Regions from separate parts of the Marinobacter sp. MBR-105 genome, predicted to be linked through region 1. Evidence: predicted binding sites of a transcription regulator. Region 1 holds the regulator's gene; the other holds the start of a gene.
The links. Region 1 encodes FliA, which starts transcription of late flagellar genes. Its sites were predicted from a motif close to CTAAAGTTTNNNNNNNNNNNGCCGNTAA; they were not measured.
Positions count from the first base shown of each region.

Region 2: a site for FliA is predicted at 1,730-1,757, ahead of ACSSVV_RS13685 (methyl-accepting chemotaxis protein). Genes of this name have one in related genera too.

Region 1 covers NZ_JBRJHG010000001.1:545,885-549,159, forward strand. The annotation lists gene ACSSVV_RS02630 (protein phosphatase CheZ) at 1-480, opposite strand, end outside; gene cheY (chemotaxis response regulator CheY) at 502-885, opposite strand; gene ACSSVV_RS02640 (RNA polymerase sigma factor FliA) at 1,046-1,789, opposite strand; gene ACSSVV_RS02645 (MinD/ParA family protein) at 1,822-2,634, opposite strand; gene flhF (flagellar biosynthesis protein FlhF) at 2,708-3,275, opposite strand, start outside.
Region 2 covers NZ_JBRJHG010000011.1:84,900-88,174, reverse strand. The annotation lists gene ACSSVV_RS13695 (cation diffusion facilitator family transporter) at 1-422, shown strand, start outside; gene ACSSVV_RS13690 (CHAD domain-containing protein) at 345-1,682, opposite strand; gene ACSSVV_RS13685 (methyl-accepting chemotaxis protein) at 1,915-3,275, shown strand, end outside.

The DNA.
Region 1 (3,275 bases):
CAGGCCAGCGAAGAACTTGTCGATGCGACCGTAAAGCTCCCGAAACTCCGCAGGCTCCATTTCACGACGGCGCAGACGCTGCCACTCATCCCGCAGGGAAACCGCTTCATCCCGCATGGCGTGAGCCACCGGCATGCTTTCCTCAACCAGATCCATGGTGCGGTTCGCCGCCTGGCTGGTCATCTGAACCACATAGGCCAGACGGTCAGAAGCGTCGCTCATCTTCGACAGCACTTCTTTCTGCTCGGCATTACGCGGGTCTATCTGGAAGTTCCGGATTGCCTCATGGAGGCTGCGGGTCAGTCGCCCCACTTCCCGATACAGACTCTGATCGCGAACCTCGCTCAGTTCATTGATCAGGGTCATCGCCTTGGCATAATTCCCGGCGTTTACATTCTCGGCCAGGTCGGAGGCCTGCTTTTGAAGCTTCTCCGCCACCTCCGGATCAAGGCCCTGATGGTTCTGTTTGGTATCACTCATGGCGAGCCATCCGACCTCTGGTTACTGGATTCGTTCGAAGATTTTCTCGATCTTTTCCTTCAGCACGGCTGCCGTGAAAGGCTTGACCACATACCCGTTCACCCCGGCCTGAGCCGCAGCCACGATCTGGTCCCGCTTAGCCTCTGCCGTTACCATCAGAACCGGCAGGTTCTTCAGGTTTTCATCAGCACGGACAGCCTTCAGAAGGTCAAAGCCCGACATGCCGGGCATGTTCCAGTCAGTCACCAGGAAGTCATACTTGCCGCTTCGGAGCATGGGCAACGCGGTGTTGCCATCGTCTGCTTCATCCGTATTGGTGAAGCCGAGATCTCGCAGCAGGTTTTTGATGATGCGTCGCATTGTGGAGAAGTCATCCACAATGAGAATTTTCATGTTCTTGTCCAATGGGACCTCCAGTCAGTAACACCCGGAATTCATTCAGCCTTTTGGAAGTCTAGCAGGCTGCTACCTTAAGCGCTTATTGTGTGGTGTTTGCGCACGTTGTAAAGCATCGTTTACCAAAAGCTACACAGCTTGCTGAGAGAGAAACACAGCACCTGGCCGATCAGTCGTTGTCACCATCCCGCCACTCGGCCAGCCGGCTGCGAAGTCGCAACGCCGCCTGGCTGTGAATCTGGCTTACCCGACTCTCACTGACCCCAAGTACCGCGCCGATTTCCTTGAGGTTGAGCTCTTCCTGGTAGTACAGGCTCAACACCAGCTTTTCGCGCTCAGGCAATTGCTCGATGGCGTCCGCCAGACTGCGCTGGAAAGCGCCGGAAGCAATACCGTCCAGTGGATTCTCACTGGCCTCTGGTTCTTCTATCGGCAGCTCGCCGGATTCATTGAGCTCATCAAGGCTAAAAAGTCGACCGCTGTTAGCGTCGGCCAGTGAGGCGTGATATTCGTCCAGACCAATGCCGAGCTCTTCGGCCACTTCAGCATCCTGGGCCTCGCGCCCGGTACGATCTTCCACTTGTTTGATGGCACTGGCGATTCGCCGGGCATTACGATGCACTGAGCGGGGCACCCAGTCGCCTTTGCGGATTTCGTCCACCATGGCGCCACGGATGCGAATGCCGGCATAGGTTTCAAAGGTGGCGCCCTTGCCTGAAGAGTAGCGCTGCGCAGCCTCCAGCAGGCCAATCATACCGGCCTGCATAAGGTCTTCGAGCTGCACCGATGCGGGCAGTCGGGCCATGAGATGAAGGGCGATTTTCTTGACCAGCGGCGCATGCTCTTCAATCAGGGCTGAAGGGCTCCTGGCGCCGGCCTGATGGTAAATTCCCAGATTTTTCGCCAATGTCATGTATCCGGTTTTCTTGTAGGACTGGATTCAGATCAGACTTCGACGAGCCGCTCCACGAAGAACTCGAGATGCCCCCTGGGAGAGGACGGCAAAGGCCAACTGTCCACTTTTTCGGCCAGAGCCCGGATAGCCAGCGAGGCTTTCGCCCTCGGATAGGCATCCAATACCGCTTTCTGTCTTTGGACGGCTTTCTTGACGGCCTCGTCGTAAGGCACGATACCTACATATTGTAGTGCCACATCCAGAAAACGCTCGGTGACCCGGGTCAGTTTTTCAAACAGATGGCGGCCTTCCTGCTCATTGCGGACCTGGTTTGCCAGGATACGGAAGCGGTTGGTGCCATAATCCCGGTTCATCAGTTTGATCAGCGCGTAGGCATCGGTAATGGAAGTAGGTTCGTCGCAGACCACCAGCAGAAGTTCCTGCGAGGCCCTGAGGAAGCTGACCACCGATTCAGAAATACCTGCGGCGGTATCCACAATCAGGACGTCAATCTGGTCGCCCAGCTCACTGAAAGCGTTGATCAGGCCGGCATGTTCCATGGCGCTGAGTTGGGTCATACGCTGGGTGCCGGAGGAAGCCGGTACAATCTTGATACCGCCAGGGCCATTCACCAGCACGTCTTTCAGATCACAATCGCCGCTGAGTACGTCTTGAAGATTTCGATTGGCGGTAATGCCGAGCAACACATCGATGTTGGCGAGCCCGAGATCCGCGTCCAGCAAGACAACCCGGCGCCCCTTCTGGGCCAGGGCGATACCGAGATTGACCGAAACATTGCTCTTGCCGACACCGCCCTTGCCGCCGGAAACCGCAATCACCTGAACCGGATGTGGTCTGCTCATACTGTTATCAGTCTCTTACTACGTTCTTGTACGGGCACGCGTGCCGGTGTTTTATTCTGGTCGCCAACGAGGCTCAGGCACCTTCGGCGACTGTCTGTGCGCTCTGCACGGCCTTAAGCCGTTCTACGCCCAGGCGCACTAACGGAATGGCCTCCGCCCTCTGGAGATCTTCCGGTATCTTCTGGCCATCGGTGTACCAGGCCACCGGTAAGCTGGTCTCCATAACGAACCCGAGCGCTTCGCCCAGGGTCAGGGCCTCATCAATCTTGGTCATGATGCAGCCTGCAAGGCTTGCCATCTTATAGCAATGCCACACGGATTTCATGATACGTGGCTGACTGGTGGCGGAGACCACCAGATGTGTACGGATATTGTGATCGCTGCGAGCCAACTCCGCCAGTTGTTCCTGGTAACCGCGGTCGGCACTGGTCAGGCCGGCAGTGTCAATCAGCACCAGGTGTCGATCCGATAACTCATCAAGAATGTCATCCAGGGAATGGCTCTCATCCACCACACGCACGGGCACATTCAGGATGCGGCCGAACACGAAGAGCTGTTCATGAGCGGCCACACGATAGCGGTCGGTGGTCACCAGTGCCAACGAATCCGGACCATGCTCAAGGACGTAGCGGGCCGCCAGC
Region 2 (3,275 bases), on a different contig from region 1:
GTCTGCGCAATGGTTCGGGGCTGGTGCAGGCGGAACAGCGCCAGTGGCTGATGGACAGTGCCCTAAGCGCTGCCGTAATGATTGGTTTTGGCGCGGCCTGGCTGCTGGAACGCAGTCATTGGGCGGAGCTGGCCGTGTATGCCGACCCGGTAATGATGCTGGTGATTTCGGTCTACTTTATGACGGTGCCGGTGAAGATGGTTCTGGAGTCAGTTCGGGAGCTGTTGCTGGCGGCACCGAAAGACGATGCACTGGACGACATCCATGAGACCCTGGAAGACCTGGGCCTGAATCCGGAACAGGTCCGGGTGGCCAAGCTCGGCCCGAACCTTCTTCTTGAGGCCTCAGACGTTCAGTCCACCCATAGCCAGTATTTGCCTGCGGGTATTGGCTTTCTCTTGCTCAAGTTTGCCAGTCAGTGACACCCCGTCGCACTCCGGATGGTCGGCGAGGAATCGTCGGGTCAGCTCGATCTGGACATGCAGATCCTGGAAACGGCCGTACAGATCCTGTCGCTGGCGTAGCTCTTTCCGGAATGGCTTGCTGTACCGGGCATCCAGTTCCAGAAGATAGCGGATACGCTTGAGGTTCTTGCGCAGCTGGTGCAGGGCTTCATCCGGAGCGGTGTGCAGCAGTTCTGCGGTTTTTCGGTTGAACTGCTTCAGGCGGCGGTTTGTCGCGGCCTGGATGTCTTTTTTCCGCAGGTTTGCAGCCAGCTTATGAAAAGATTTGGACTCAATATAGTCTTGCCAGCGCGACAGGCTTTGCTGGTAGCGTTTCTGGCCAAGGCGTTTGGCCAGTTTGCGCTGTGCTTTAGATGCCCTGAGCCGCGCCCAGTCGGTCAGCGTGGTGCAGAGTTGTGGGTTGTCGTGGCACAGCTCGGGGATATCCTGAAGAAATACGTGCAGATCCCGCAGGGCGCTGGTGGCCCGGGCATGTCGCTTCAGTTCTCGGATATGCTCCTGTAGTTGGCGATCGCCGGTAATCTCGGCCAGGGGTTCGGCAATGGCCCGACTGCGGCGAAGGGCAATGCGGTATTGGTGCAGGAATTCGTCATCCAGCCCCAGCATCACCCCAGGGGTCAGAAGTTCCAACTGGTTGTTCAGCTGCTGTAAAACCTCCGGGAGCGTGTTCTGGTCCAGATCAGTGGCGTCGGGACTGGCTTTTCGGTTCTTGCGCCGGAATTCGTTGTAACTGAAATCACGAGGCGTCAGGAAGGTTTCCAGTGCACCCTTGTTTTTGTCCACTTTCTTCCAGTGCCTTACCGGCAGCCGGATCTCCAGGATACTGGCGGTTGGCAATTCGAACGGAGCCTGGGGTACCAGAAAGGCGGCCAGTTCGAGTAATGCCGGGTTGTGGCCGATGAGGGTGATGCGGTTCTGAGCGTTATCCAGATTCTGCAGCCAGCGTAATAGACGCCGGAAGTCGAAGGTGTAAAGCTCGTTTTCGGTGCGGACATGGGCCGGCTGGTCGTTGACGCTGAGTGCACCTGCCAGCGTTTGCTGGGCTCGCACAGCGGGGCTTGCATAAATGGCACCGGACAGCGCGCCCAGGCATTTCATTGCCCGCGCGAGCGGCGCAAGCTGGCTTTGGCCTCTGTCATTCAGTGGGCGTTCCTGGTCGCAGAGGCTGTCGTCGTTCCAGCTCGATTTGGCGTGGCGGATAAGAAAAAGCCGTTTCATGCATGCTTGCTCATGAGCTGAATGTTCAGACCTTAGTCTGACACAGCCTCAAGTCGTTTACATGACGGCCGATACGTATTTAGACGTATGACACTGATATGACGGGCTTGTTTACATAAAAACCTGTTCCTGACCTGCGTTTGGTATACAGCTTTTAACAAACTGCAACGGAGTGCGGGTTGCGTTTGTGCATAATCAAAGGATTACAAGAAATGACCCCGGAGCGAAGACCATGACCTTCATGAGCAACCTGACCATCAGAACACGGCTTCTGATTGGTGTATTGGTGCCTGTACTGATTACGGCTGGAACAGTTGCATGGATTACGGCGAACCAGATCCGGGCCAATGGAGAGGCAGAGTTGCAACGCCTCGAGCAGGAACTGTTGGAAGCGCGCAAGGAAGGTTTGAAAAATCTGGTTGAAACCGCGAAATCCGTGGTGCTTGAGGCCAAGTCCACTCCCGGTTTTTCGGAGCAGGAGGCGCAGGAAGAGGCGCGAGAGCGGTTGCGGTCAATCAAGTTCGGTCAGAACAACTATGTCTTCGCCTACGATCGCAGTCTGTTCAATCTCGCCTATGCACCGGACCCCTCCAAGGAAGGCCCGACTACCAATCCGAACACCCAAAAGCTGGTTCGCGGGTTGTTTGACGCGACAGGTGACGATGGCTTCATGCCTTATGAGTGGACCAACCCTGCTACCGGCCAGGTGGAACCGAAAGTCTCCTACTCCACTATCATTCCGGGCTGGGACTGGATGATAGGTTCCGGCGTGTATGTAACCGATGTTCAGAGAGCGGTGGCCGCTGCCCGGCAAGAAATCGATGCAACCATGACGTCTGCTATGGGCTTCATTTTACTGCTGACCATTGTGGTGGTGGTGATTTCGTTGGTAATCGGGTTGGTCATTGGCCGCACCGTGACTGCGCCGCTGAACAAGGTCAGCGACATGATGCGGGAGATTGCCGACGGTGAGGGCGACCTGCGCCAGCGCCTGCCGGAAGATGGTAAAGATGAGCTGGCCGTTCTGGGCCGCCGCTTCAACCACTTCGTCATCAAGATTCAGGACACCATCCGTGAGGTCGGCTCTACCACCGACCAGGTGGCTTCGGCGGCTGAAGAACTCAGCCGGGTGGCGAATGAAACCCGCCAGTCGGTTCAGGAGCAGGGTTCGGAAACCGACCAGATTGCTTCGGCCATCAACGAAATGGCGGCAACGATTCAGCAAATCTCCGGCAATGCCAATGAGGTGGAAGGCGCAGCTTCCGATGCGGACCGCATGGCCAAAGAGGGTGGCGAGACCATTAATAGCGCTCAGGGGGCGGTCAATCAGCTGTCCCAGGAAATGGAAGACACCGCTCGCAGCATCAATGCCCTGGCCGAGAAGTCGAACGATATTCAGCAGGTGCTGGATGTGATTCACGCGGTTACTGAGCAGACCAACCTGCTGGCCCTGAACGCTGCCATTGAGGCAGCCCGGGCCGGCGAGCACGGTCGCGGTTTCTCGGTGGTTGCCGACGAAGTGCGCCAGCTGGCCAAGCGGTCAGCGGAATCGGCTGATCAGATCCGGGAAATGATTGATGGCTTTGTGGCGGA